Methanococcus maripaludis: one gene and its partner. The protein of the gene in region 1 binds, or shares a complex with, the protein of each later gene. Links are inferred from orthologs where the notes say so. Each region holds a gene or a part of one and is shown on either strand. Other genes may lie near its edges.

Region 1 (7,858 bases):
TTATTAAAAAGGGACGATAAAGGGGCACTATTCTCAAAAGAAGGTGTCGATTTTGTTGAAAGGGAACTTGGACTTAAACTTAAATCTGACCTGAAATGTCCAGTATGTAATGGAAGAAACATTGTATTTGATGAAAAATTTGAAAAAATCTTGAAAAAACAAAAAAACTATGCTAAATTAAGACCGCAAGTAAACACGATGATCGATCAGTCTTTTGCAACACCTGAAACTGCAACTGCAAGAGCTGCGATAATGGCTGATCGGGGAGATTTAGAAGGAAAAAGAGTTTTATTTGTTGGTGATGATGATCTAGCATCAATCTCAACTGCAATGACTGGACTTTGCAGTGAAGTTGTTGTTTTGGATATCGATGATAGACTTTTAAAATTAATTTCAGAAGTTTCTAAAAAAGAGAATTTAAACATTAAAACTGTAAAATGGGACTTTAAAAACGAACTTCCAAGTGAATTTGTAAACAAATTTGACACCATATTTACTGATCCACCATATACCCTAAACGGCGCGGTACTTTTCATGTCCAGAGGTATCGAAGCACTCGGAGATAACGGTATATTGTATCTTGCATTCTCTCACAAGCCTGTAGAGGAATACATTGAACTGCAAAAATCAATCAACAATATGAACTTTTTAATTTACGAATTAATTCCCGGATTTAACTTCTATGAAGGAACAGAAATTATTGGAAACACCACATTTCTGGCAAGACTCGTTGGAAAAAATTTGAAAAAGATAGAAGTTAATTCTGAAAAAATATACACGGGAGAATTAAAACCAACTTTAAGATACTACCAGTGCATGAACTGCAAAAAAATCCACGAAGTTGGAGATAAAATAAAAAGAATAGAAGAGTTAACCTGTGAATGTGGTGGAAAGAAATTTTCGATGGTTAAACGATCGAAAGTAAAACAGAACTAACTAATATACTTAAAAATAAAAATTTTAAATTTTTTTAAAATAAAAAAAGAGAATTATTCTGTTAATAAAACAGCGTTTACAACACCATCTTGTCCAGGTCTTGAGGTAACTTTTGCTTTACCCATTTCTGTTTCGATGATTGCGCCTTTTGTCATAACGTTTCTTCTGATGTAGTGTTTGTTTGCTTTGTTGTCGAGAACTTTTGTTACAGCAACTTTTTTACAAACTTTGTTTGCTTGATCAAAGACGTTTGCGTAGTTTGTTTTTTCCAACTTAACTTTTAAGTTTGCGCCCCTGCATCTTACAATTTTTCTTTTGATTCTGTCTGAAATTTGTGTTTCTGCTGCAGGTCTTCCCATTTCTCTTTTATGTTTCTTTGCAGCTCTCCAGACTTTAGCTCCTGTTGAGAGCCTTCTGCTTGCTCCTTGCCAAATTGCCATGATTACACCTTATTCTCGTTTATTTTTTTAAAAAAATCGAAGTTTTTCCGTATATCTAATAAATTTTTTGAGAGAGTATGCGAGTATAATATGTGATTGCTATAATACTATAAAAAATTAACTGCATTTCAAAATAGGTTAAATAAGTATAATAGTTTGATTATTTTATTGAATCTTCAAATAAAAGCTTTAAAATCGCCATTCTTACAGGAACTCCATAAAATGACTGTTTAAAGTATCTTGCCTGTGGAATATTATCAACTTCAGAATCGATTTCATCAACCCTTGGAAGGGGGTGCATGATAACCACATTTTTGTTTCCAATATGCTCTTTTGAAAGACGATATATTCCTTTTACTTTGTAGTATTCGTTAACATCGACAAACCTTTCTTTCTGAATCCTCGTCATGTAAACAACATCAACATCGTCAATTTCAACGTCAGTCATTTCTGAAAGTTTTAGTTTTCCATCGATATCTTCAATTACTTCTCTTGGCATTTTAAGTTCATCAGGAGCAATTAATTTTATTTCCACACTTTTAAAGAGTGATAATGCCTGACACAACGAGTGAACGGTTCTTCCGTACTTTAAATCACCGATAAATGCGATTTTTAAATTTTCAATGTGTCCAACTTCTCTTTTAATCGTATACAAATCAAGAAGCGTCTGTGTCGGGTGCTGGTTTGATCCATCTCCAGCGTTTATAACCGGAACTTTTGAATTTTCACTCGAAAGTCGTGCAGCCCCTTCTGATGGGTGCCTTATTGCAATCAAATCGCTGTAACCACTGATTACTTTGATAGTATCTGCTAAAGATTCGCCCTTGGTTACAGAAGTATTTGAAATATCTGTAAAACCAATAACATTTCCGCCAAGTCGTTTCATTGCAGTTTCAAACGAAAGTCTTGTCCTGGTTGAGGGTTCATAAAAAAGAGTTGCGAGTATTCTTCCATTTAAAAAATCACAGTGACCGTTTTCATTTAAAATAGCTTCCATTTTTTCGGATTCGTTTAAAATATTCAGAATTTCTTCCCGACCGATGTCTCTCATCGAAATTAAATGCCTCATCAAACCACCGACATTTTTCATTAGTTATAAATTAAATATATATAAAATTATGGTGCAACATATATATGCAGACGAGGTGTATTAATGGAACCTGTTCAAATTATCGGGATTATTGTTGGCTTTATTGTTATTTTAAAAATTACAGTACAGGCTAAAAAAAGTGCGATTTCACCATTTACTGCACTAACCTGGATTTTCGGATGGATTTTTGTAATGTTTATGGTAAGTTTTCCAAATTTCCTTGGGAAAATTGCACATGTTCTTGGAATCGGAAGAGGTATTGATTTTTTAGTTTACTTTGGAATCATAATCCTGTTTTTCTTAGTTTACAAATCATATTTAAGGGCAGAACACCTTGAAAGAGAAATTACTACGATTGTTTCAGAAATTGCAATTAATGAAAGATACAATAAAAAAACAAAAGGTGAAAATGATGGAAAACTATGAATTAGTAATGGAAACTGCGCCTTATGTTCAGAATATGGAATATATAAGAGAATTAATTGAAGAATCAGCCGATATAAAAGAATTAAAAATAAAATTAGTTGAATTAATAAATAATGAACAGAACGTTCCAAAAAAGACGGATTTGAAAATTTTAATGGAAAAAATAGAAGAATTAGGCCTTTAATTTTTAGGCTTTCTAAATTCGTGTTCAAAATCTTTGTCGTAAAGTTTTGAATAATCATAATTAGTTGGATTTGTTACATTTCCAACAATTATAAGGGCTGTTTTTGTAATTCCTTCGCCTTTTACTTTTTCAGAGATATCGTTCAATGTTCCCCTGATTTTTTTCTCATCAGGCCATGATGCATGATATACTACTGAAACTGCGGTATCTTCAGGGTAACCGCCTTCGATTAACTCACTGCATACCTTTTCAATCATTCCTGTTCCAAGATAAATTGCCATTGTAGCGTTGTGTTTTGCGAGTGCGATTAAACTTTCTTTTGCAGGTTTTGGAGTTCTTCCTTCAGGTCGTGTAATTATTACTGTTTGTGAGACATCTGGAAGTGTCAGTTCTGATTTTAAAGTTGCAGCAGCTGCAAAAAGCGATGTAACTCCGGGAATGATATTTACATCAATTTCATATTTTTCCAATTCATCAATCTGCTCTTTTATTGCACCGTAGAGTGCAGGGTCTCCAGTATGAACCCTTACAACCGTTAAACCGTTATTGATTCCGTTTACTGCAACGTCAATTACTTCATCAAGTGTCATCGTTGCACTGTTGTAGATTTTTGCGCCTTTTTTATTGTATTCCAAAACTTCAGGATTAACAAGGGAACCTGCGTAAATTAAGATATCTGCACTTTCGATCGCGTTTTTTCCCTTTATCGTGATTAATTCCTTGTCTCCAGGGCCCGCTCCAACAATAATCATCTTTTTCATCATTTCACCGATTTATTAAAATTATTCAGTTGCTTTTTTCAAAATTTCATAAGTTGTTCCATATATCACGTTGCTTTTACAGAAACCGGGTAAATATGTTGCAGCCTTTCCAGAATTCGTTGCAACATTTTTGTAGCCCATATCTTCAATTGGGGCTACAACCATGCACGTGTCGACAACTACTTTTCCGCCAGCGTCTTCGATAATTTTTGTGTATCCCATCCTGTCAGCAATCGATTTCATGTGAATTGATGTGCATACCCAGACTTCTGCATTGAATTTAGCATTTTCTGCCTTAACAAACTCTGCAACTTCTTTGATTTCGTCGAGACTGCAGTGTGGGCATCCGATACAGATTAAATCTGGTTTTTCCGAAGTTTTGAAGTTTTCGTACTCTTTTTCAAAATCATCTTTTCCAATAACGACTTTTTCAAGGTTTCCAGTTTCCAGTCCCTTTTTTGCTTCTGGGGTTATTCCTTCAACGTGGTAGAGTGCAACACCGCCACTTGCTGCAAGTGCTGCTCCAAGTGATTTTAAATAATCATTTTTAATTGATTCGCAATTTTTAAATTTAAAGTATGGAATTCCGTTTTTTACAATTCTTCCGGTAATTCTTCCCAAAATTCCGTAAAATGAACTCGAATCCTCAAGTTCCATGTCAACTTCAAACACTTGCGTTGGAAGCCTGTTTTCAGTTAAATGGTACCCATAACATGGCGTTTTTCCAATAATTGCTGCTGCTAACGCAGAAGGTCCGCCTTCCCTGTTTGTTCTTGCACCAATTACAGAATTTACGTAAGCTACAGCAGATGATTCTGCCCATGCAACGTGTGAACCAAAAATTGGAACATTTCCAGTTAAATACGGTGTACAGGTACAGCTTATTTCAATTTCCATTCTTTTAAAACAATTAATTATTTCAAGTTGCTTTTTCGCAAAATCTTTTGGAAATTTAAGTTCATCGTATCTTATCAAATCCATTCCAGCAGGATTTAACGTTGTTGGAACAGATACCTTTAAACCCTGATCTGCAAGATCTTTTAAAAATTCCAGTCCTTTTTCACCGATAGTTTTATACGAAACACCGGAAACTTGTGCAGAAGATATATCTACTAATTTTTCTGCTCCGTAAATATCCCCTAAAGATACAAGTAAGTTCATGCAGGTTTCTAGGGCTTCCCCGTATTCTCCGGCATATAATTTTTCCTCTTCTCTCGTCAGATGCATAATTTTCACCTTTTACCTTACTAATTATGGAGTCCCAAAATATAAAAATAATGGAGATAGTTTTAACTCGTGAAAAAATGGAAATAACTGCAACACCGATAAGAACAAGATATATCGATAGAAACGAAGACTTTGTATCAGAATCCATCAATTCTTTAAAAAATGAAATTGAAAACGGATTTGAAATAAAAAACGGGGATTTTTTAGTAGTCAGTGAAAAATTTATCGCTACAAGTGAGGATAATTTTGTTGATGAAAGTTTGGCAGACCCGAAATTCTGGGCATATTTTACATACTACCTATCAAAATACGGCTGGGGATATGTTTTAGGCCCGCTTTTAGGTACCAGAGGAGATAGGGTTAAAAATTTAAGAAAAATGCCAAAAAAGGAAACATTGAAACACAAACAGGTTGTAATCGAAAATGTAGGATTAATATACGCACTAAAACCTGCGTCAGAAGGCGGAATTGATTTAACAAACGTTCCTGGAACTTATGCATCCCTCCTTCCAGAAAACCCTGAAAATTCTGCAAAAAAACTCCATAAACAAATAAAAGAAGACTTAAATCTGGATTTAACTGTCATGGTAATTGACACAGATGCAACGTACAGATTTTTTAATTGCTATGTAACTGCACTTCCAATTGCAATTGATGGAATAATTTCAAAAATAGGTGTTTTTGGATATATTTTGGGGAAATTTGGAAAAATACTAAATCAGGGAGGACTATGTGGCGCAACCCCGCTTGCAATTTCAGGAAACGAAAATTACAAAAAATACCCCTTAAAAACGATTCTATATATTGCAAACCTTTCGGATACTTCTCAGGTCCCATATACTAAATCAATACACGATTTGATGAAAAAATACAATACCTTTGAAATAACCGTTGATGTTTTAAAAGAGATGGAACACAGCCCGTTAGTTATTGTAAAATGCGAATAATTTAAAAAAGTAAAAAAATATTATTATCGTTTTGGTTCGTTTATTGCAGATTCTATTAATGATTGGATCATCAAATCATGCGATAATTTGTAAATATCAAACTCATTTTTATTTTCCACGTCTAAAAGTTCCAAAAGATCGCCTGAAAGCGAAGTTTCAATACATTTGCTTTTATCCAAAATATATACCTGTTTTCCATCTTCAAGTTCTACTTCGGTGCATTCTGACTTCAATGCCACAATTACAGGCGGTTCCTCAATTTCGGGCCTTTCTAATTTTATATCCGTAAAATCTGGATCATTTGAAGATACTTTCTCTTTTATCGAGTAACAAAGATCATTTATGTATTCCTGATTCCACGTCCTTCTTAAGTTAATTAATTCTCGTTCAAGACTTGAAAGAAATTCTTTTGGATATTCTTCAATTACTTCCCTTAAAAACTCCATATTATATTTTGCCTTGTCTGCAGCCTTTAAAATTATTTCGAGGTTCTTTCTCTCGATGTAGCCGGATTTTACCATTGCAATCGTTGCTTCTTTTGAGAGTTCTTCGTCTGAAAGTTTCAACCTTACATTATTAATATATCTGTTAATGTACTTTTGATCGTATTTTCCAAGATTGCCCACAATTCGAAGAGCCTGCTTTGAAATGTATTTATCAGGATTATTCATCAACACACAGACTTTTTTATAGTGTCTTGTAGTAACTTTCGGGCTGTATTTTGATAAATTGTAAAGAAGCGTGATTGAAGGATAAATTACGTCCAAATCTTCGTCCAATAATGGATTTATGTTTAAATTTTCAAATTTAAGTGGTTCTGTGTAGCTTAATTTATTCAGTGCCAGAAGCGAATATATCTTAGTGTATTTATCGGGAGAACTTGTAAATTCAAAAAGGGTATCGAGTGCATTTTTTAAGTATTCCGGATATTTTTCAGAGTATTTCCATATCGAATAAATTGAACTTCGTCTGATTTCTAAATCATCGCTTTTTAACGAATCTATCAATATTTTAGAAGTATTTTCATCGAGTTCGTAATCTTTAATATCCCCTAAAATCTTGATTACTTTTGACTTCAGTGCAGAATCGTTTGAATCTAAACAGGACAATACATCATTTTGGCAGCATTTTATCAGATCAGGGTTAATTTCCCCGATATTTTTTATTAAATCCATTAAAATTGCTTTTGAAGTTATTTTTTCGCGTAATATTTCAAATAAATCAATTTTTTCTTCGCATTTTGAATTTAACATTATTTTTGAAACTGCGTATGCTGTTGCGCAAATTACATCAATGTTTGAATCATCAAAACATTTTTTCAAATTTTCCATGTACTGTTTAATATTATCATAACATATGAGCCCAAAATCTCCAAAAAATAAAACTGCATTTTTTCGAATTCTCCAGTCAGGATTTTCCAATAATTCTGCAATTTTTGGGACTAATGGCAAAACTTCAGAAGGGCTCGCCTTTGAGACCATTGAAAGTGAATTTAATGCCGCCCATTTTATTTTAAAGTCACCATTTAGTGCTTTTTCATAACTGGGAATAAAATATTTTATAGATTCCCCATTTTCAAATGCGTATTTTCCAGCAGCAAGAACATCTTGAAAATTTGAAAAATCAAAACTTGTCATTCCTTTTTTATTTGCACTATTTTTCTGATTTAAATGGTATTCCGTTGATTTAAAAGATCCTATCATAATATCACGCTTTTAATAGTAATATTATTATGAATAGAATTGATTATATTCGTTTTTTGCATGTGTTTGTGTAGGTTAACAGTTTTTCACCAAATTTACCTACATAAGTACATACATAATTACATACAACATCAAATACAGCAT
Region 2 (5,377 bases), on another replicon or contig:
ATAAAAGCGAAGGAAAAGAAGTTGCAATTGCTAAAGCAGGGGTTATCATTCAGGATGGAATAAAAAGAATAGTTTCAGAATCTTTAAAGTTGGATCCAAATAAAAATTTAATAGTCTTTTGTGCAAGGGGCGGCATGAGAAGCCAGTCGATTGCAACGATATTAAAACTGTTAGGGTTTAAAGTAAAACGACTTGTAGGCGGATTTAAAAGCTACAATCTATCAAAAACCTAAAAAAATAAAATAAAAAAAATAGATCAATTTTATTCTTCTTCTAAAAGGTCCATTAAACCTTGTTCATCAAGAATATCTAAAAGTCTACCTTTTAAGTCAACGATTCCTTCTTTTTTAAGTGAAGATACTTTCATTACTTCGTATTCTCCAAGGTCTTCTTCAAGTGCATCTAAACCTTCTATTTCATCAACATCCATTTTGGTTAGCGCAACTAAAATTGGAGCGTTAAATGTTTTTCTAACTTCCTCAAGTAAATTGAACTGTTCTTCTATCGTAAATCCGCAGAATTCAGTTGGGTCAATTACGAATAAAATCATATCTGAAAGATAGTTTATTGCAACTACCGCGTGAAGTTCGATATCGTTTCTTTCATAAATAGGCCTATCTAAAACTCCAGGAGTATCGATTATCTGAATTCCTTCTTCAGTATATCCGATATTCAATCCTTTCGTTGTAAATGGGTAAGAATTTACTTCTGGTTCTGCATCTGTAAGTGTTCTAAGGAGTGTTGATTTCCCAACATTTGGGTATCCTGCAATAACAACTGAAGGTAAGTTTTTCACAGTTGGAATATTTTTAAGCTTGTTTCTTGCAACACCTAAAAACGCCATGTTTGGGTAAATCTGTTTTAAAACTGATGAAACCCTTCCGATAAACTCTTTTCTAACGATTGATGTAGCTTGCGGGCTTGGTGCTTTCTTAACTTTTCTTGAATACTGGGTTCCTAATTTTTTCACGATTTCAGATGCCCACTGCACTGCTGCAAGCGATTTTTTAAATTCGTCGCTTCCAACCATGATTTCAAGAATTTCCCTATAAAATGGGTCTAAATTATCTATTGAAGGAGTTTTTTCTACAATTTTCAAAAGATTGTCTGAAATAACTGATGCAGTAGTTCTAATTTTGTTATCTTCGATTATTCTTGATTTTGGGACACTTAATCCTCTTGTAGTTGTTCTAAGTTCTCCTGCAATCTTTTCAGATCGGTTATATGCCTTGTCTAACAATTCATCAGGATATAAAATGGTAGGCATTGCTTTAAATGGATTCGCGTCTCTCGATTTCCTCATAGTCTCATCTCACATTTTAAAATATGAATAAAAATTCAAAATAGTAGGAAAGTATATTTTAGTTTACTGTTCTTTTATTTTAACAGTTCCCGTGTTTCCATCAACTACTACTATATCGCCATCTTTAATTTCATCTATATTAACTTTATCCACGAGCGGGATTTTTCCAAGAATTGCACCAGTTGCGACAATTGGTTCGGACTCAAAATTTACCATTCCTTTTAAAAGCCCTCTTTTAGCAAGCCCGTAGATTACGTAAGAACCAACAGTACTTCCTTTCCCAGTTGGAAATACAAATATTTTGTTTGCGATACTTTTTCCAAAAAGTTCATTTTCCTTATCAGTTACAATTCCTTCCTCATTTACGCCACCAAGAAATGAAATGGACGATTTTGAAACAATTGCTTCCCCTTCAACGACGCCTTTTGAAATAATTCTTCCAGTTAGCTCTTTCAAAGTTTCACCATTTACTTATTACTTAAATTTCCAACCGATTCAGTTAATTTGTTTACTGCATTGTTATATATCCCTATAGTACCATTTGTAGTTTCGTTTATTTGAATTGCGGATTCTACAGTGCTTTTTACATAAAGATACGCTGCAAATACTGCAACCATTGCAACGGCGATTACAATAACACCTGCTTCAAGAGATATCTGGCCCCTATTTTTAAATGCTAAAGATTTTAAACTCATTTTTTCCCAAATAAATTTTAAATTAGCATAAGCTTATATAAACCATTATAATTCTAGATATAAATATTATTGGTAAGAGGAAGACCATGGAATTTAAAAGTGAAATCAGCAAGTACACAATAATAAATCTCGATAAATTAAAAACAAATAAAACAAAATGTCCAAAATGCGGAAAAGAATTTAATTCTGTGGGAAAGAAAATAATCTGCCCTGAATGCAAATATATATTTAAAGTAGCTGATTAAATAATAATCCTCCTAAATTTAGGTTCGGATTATCATTATATTTCTAAAATCTTAACATTTTCGGATAATTTAGATATTCCAACACCATTATTTATTATTTTTCCAACTTCAAAGGCGTAAACGTTATTTTCTTCAAATTTCTGAATTAATTTATATTTATATTCTGGTTTTGTGGAAATTAAAAGACCGCCGGCAGTTTCAGCACCCTTTCCACAGCAAAGACCATGTCCAAACAGTGAAGCAAGTTCTGGAGTTCCCTTAATTACTGGAAGGCAGGATATTTCAATTTCTACATTGCTTTGTTCAGCCATTTCCTGACTGTGACCTAAAATACCAAATCCTGTAACATCAGTCATTGCATTTGCAATTTTTTCGCCCAACTCATTTTCAAGTTCTCTTAAATGTAAAAGAGCTATTCTATTAGACGTTGTCATCAGTTCAATGGTTTTTTCAAAGATGTATTTTTGTTCTTCTTTTGGGATATCGATTAAATCTTCAAATTCTTCAGTAACTCTAGATAGTGCCATTGCACTCTGGTTTCCAAGCGGTTTTGTAAGAATTAATACATCGCCCTTTTTACATCCTGCTTTTGTAAGGATATCTTCTTCTTTTCCTACACCAGTAATTGCGCCACCAATCAAAGGCCAGGGGTTTAAAATGGTATGTCCACCAATAATTGTGGTATCGTTTTCTCGGCAGAAGTCCTGAAAACCCTGAAGCATTTTTTTCGCAACGCTTACAGGAAGTTCTGGAGGAATTCCAAGAAATACAAGTCCGCCAATAACTTCGGAAATTCCCATTGCATATACATCACTGGTAGAATTACATGCAGCAATTCGTCCTTGAAGGTAAGGGTCATCTACAATTGGTGTGAAAACGTCAATTGTTTTTACAATTGCCATTCCATTTTTTATAACTACTGCGGCATCGTCTCCGAGGCCAACTTTCGTATTTTTTAAATCATCTTCAGAAATTATGCCTTTTACTAAATTTTCAAGTTCGGTGTCTGGAAGTTTACAAGCTCATCCGTGTAATGTAACCATTTGAGTTAATTTTATTTCCTCTTCGATTTTACCACCTTTGAGGTATATTTTTAAACATTTCATATATCATGTATTTTCAACTATTCATGCTTTTTCTTATTTCTTGGCATGCATATCAATTCTCTTAATTCAATATCAAAAAATGTATTCATATTTGACGGCAAAATAACGACTGCAGAATCAGCACCTCTGCTACTTCCACCTATTGCAATAATTTCTTTTTTCGTTGAAACAAGCCCTGCATCAGCAGCCATCACTGTTACCTCATAGCATACTTTAACGCCCTGTCCGAGTGTTTTTAATGTCTGTGCAATAACTTCTACTGGCCCATATCCACCAAGTCTTTTTGAAATTCCTCGTTCAACACCGCTTAAAGCGTGAGTTCCGCTAAATACTTTTGCACCCCGTTTTTCGAGGTCTTTTTTAATATTTTCAGGCATTGCTACAATATCGGGCCCAGAAAAGCCCCGATGATAGGTTACAACAACCACATTTACATTTAAATTTTCTTTTTCTAAACTATCAAGTAACATTTTTGCAGTTTCACCATATGAAGAAGCTACAACAATGTCAAAAATTCCTAATTTAGCCCGTTCTACTGCATATTTTAAGGTATTTTCTGTATTTTCAACCCCTGCATACTCAAAATACTCAGTCATTTGTCTCACCTATTTTCCTTTTAATGAATATTCCATTAAATCTTCTGCAATCAGTATGTGTAAATCCGGATGTTCTGCTTTAAATTCAACAATGTCTTTTTCATAAGCAGATATTTCGTCATATCTTGCCGATATATGTGTTAATATTACAGTATTCACGCCAGAAAGTTTTGCAATGTTTAATGCGTCACTAACGGTCGAATGTAATGTTTCTTTTGCATTTTTATCCATTGATTTATCAAAAGTTGCTTCATGAATTAACGTCGTGCATTTTAATTCTTTTAAAAATTCAGCAAATTCATTCAAGGGAATAGTATCCCCACTGTATCCTACGCAAATCCCTTTTTTTGGGGGAACTGTAACGTCATCTGGAGTTATTATTTTTCCGTTGAGTTCAATATTAAAACCATCTTTTAACCTTTTTAAATCAGGCCCGATCTCAATTCCCAATTTATTTACTTTTTCCAAATCCATTCTAGGTTTTTTAACCTGTTTGAATACATATGCAAGTGCAGGAACGGAGTGAACTACTGGAAAACTGAATACTTCGTAATTATCACTTGAAATTATCTTTTCAGGGGACTTTGCAGATATTTCATAGACATTTATTGGGTAATCGATTGAATGGTAGCCCACATTTAATATATTTTCAATCATTTTTGCAGTTTCTTTTGGCCCGTATATGTTCAATGGCTTTGTTCTGCCCTGAAATGCAATTGATTGCATAAGTCCGGGGATTCCTAAGATATGGTCGCCGTGCAAGTGTGAAATAAAGATATTATTAATTTTCATCGGAGATACATCTGTAAAAATAATCTGTCTTTGTGTATTTTCACCACAATCAAACAAGAATATCTCTCCATCAAATTTTAAGGAAATTGATGGATGGGCCCTATATTTGGTGGGTATTGCCGCTCCGGTTCCAAGAAAAGTTAGTTTCATATTTTCACATATATTTTATTAATTACTTTAAATTAAATTGTTTATCAGTTCATCGGCATCTTTTTCATCTATTTCATCTACCCATTTGCAAACATCCCGACTCCATTCACTCATGGTTTTTTTAATCCGTTCTTTGACGTCTGCAAAAGGAACGGCTTCGTATTTATAGTAATAGCCACCTTCTTTGATATTAATCTGTTTTCTAATGATGATACCTGCATTCATCAAACTCTGTGCAGACCTTTGAATCGTGCTTCTTTCCCTATTCAGTGATTCTGCAATTTCATTTATTTTTGCAGGCTTACACTTTAAAATTTCAAAATAGACTGCAACGTCAAATGCTTTCAGTCCAAACACACAACACATTATTGTTTCAAGAGTAAATGTGCTGCAAGGCATATTAAGTACCAATTTGCTCATTACACCACCAAAGAATATAATCTATGAGTTTCATTATATAATGTGAATTCAAAAATAGATTCATTGAATT

What was found. Proteins that work in one complex are often made in the same cells at the same time.
Region 2: the proteins of HNP90_RS02670 (region 1) and HNP90_RS03900 are in contact, whole or in part, in a crystal structure (PDB 7CNS), measured with the Thermococcus kodakarensis proteins. The link is inferred for Methanococcus maripaludis from one-to-one orthologs. Residues at the interface, in WP_011250200.1 of Thermococcus kodakarensis: Ile25, Ala28, Leu29, Ile32, Tyr33, Ala47, Gly48, Asn53, Ile54, Ala57, Glu60, Phe61, Leu62, Tyr99, Ser128, Glu129, Ser130, Asn145, Arg146, Glu147, Gly148, Gly149, Pro150, Ser151, Leu153, Tyr164, Leu201, Gly202, Asn203, Gly227; in WP_011250199.1 of Thermococcus kodakarensis: Arg6, Lys7, Ile8, Leu27, Gly28, Thr38, Arg58, Gly59, Lys60, Gly61, Ser62, Thr63, Val64, Ser66, Tyr67, Val68, Tyr70, Ala71, Lys74, Glu86, Ala87, Glu88, Thr89, Ile90, Ala92, Thr93, Ile96, Ile97.

The regions. Positions count from the first base shown.
Region 1 is NZ_JACDUL010000001.1:468,766-476,623, forward strand. The notes cover bases 2,962-5,827. They hold HNP90_RS02670 (aconitase X), read right to left. Parts: upstream 5,065-5,827; coding sequence 3,859-5,064; downstream 2,962-3,858. Other genes in these bases: HNP90_RS02660 (hypothetical protein), read left to right, coding at 2,962-3,076; cobM (precorrin-4 C(11)-methyltransferase), read right to left, coding at 3,073-3,837; HNP90_RS02675 (coenzyme F420-0:L-glutamate ligase), read left to right, coding at 5,115-5,827. Also shown: HNP90_RS02640 (bis-aminopropyl spermidine synthase family protein), read left to right, coding at 1-936; HNP90_RS02645 (30S ribosomal protein S8e), read right to left, coding at 990-1,376; pyrB (aspartate carbamoyltransferase), read right to left, coding at 1,537-2,445; HNP90_RS02655 (DUF2304 domain-containing protein), read left to right, coding at 2,530-2,892; more of HNP90_RS02660, read left to right, coding at 2,879-2,961; more of HNP90_RS02675, read left to right, coding at 5,828-6,011; HNP90_RS02680 (HEAT repeat domain-containing protein), read right to left, coding at 6,035-7,714. UniProt on the Methanocaldococcus jannaschii protein: Component of a hydro-lyase that catalyzes the dehydration of mevalonate 5-phosphate (MVA5P) to form trans-anhydromevalonate 5-phosphate (tAHMP).
Region 2 is NZ_JACDUL010000002.1:201,306-206,682, forward strand. The notes cover bases 64-2,824. They hold HNP90_RS03900 (DUF126 domain-containing protein), read right to left. Parts: upstream 1,760-2,824; coding sequence 1,367-1,759; downstream 64-1,366. Other genes in these bases: HNP90_RS03890 (selenouridine synthase SelU-like subunit), read left to right, coding at 64-233; HNP90_RS03895 (NOG1 family protein), read right to left, coding at 263-1,303; HNP90_RS03905 (class III signal peptide-containing protein), read right to left, coding at 1,771-1,998; HNP90_RS03910 (hypothetical protein), read left to right, coding at 2,085-2,243. Also shown: more of HNP90_RS03890, read left to right, coding at 1-63; HNP90_RS03920 (pyruvate kinase alpha/beta domain-containing protein), read right to left, coding at 3,367-3,945; rnz (ribonuclease Z), read right to left, coding at 3,955-4,887; HNP90_RS03930 (helix-turn-helix domain-containing protein), read right to left, coding at 4,915-5,307. UniProt on the Methanocaldococcus jannaschii protein: Component of a hydro-lyase that catalyzes the dehydration of mevalonate 5-phosphate (MVA5P) to form trans-anhydromevalonate 5-phosphate (tAHMP).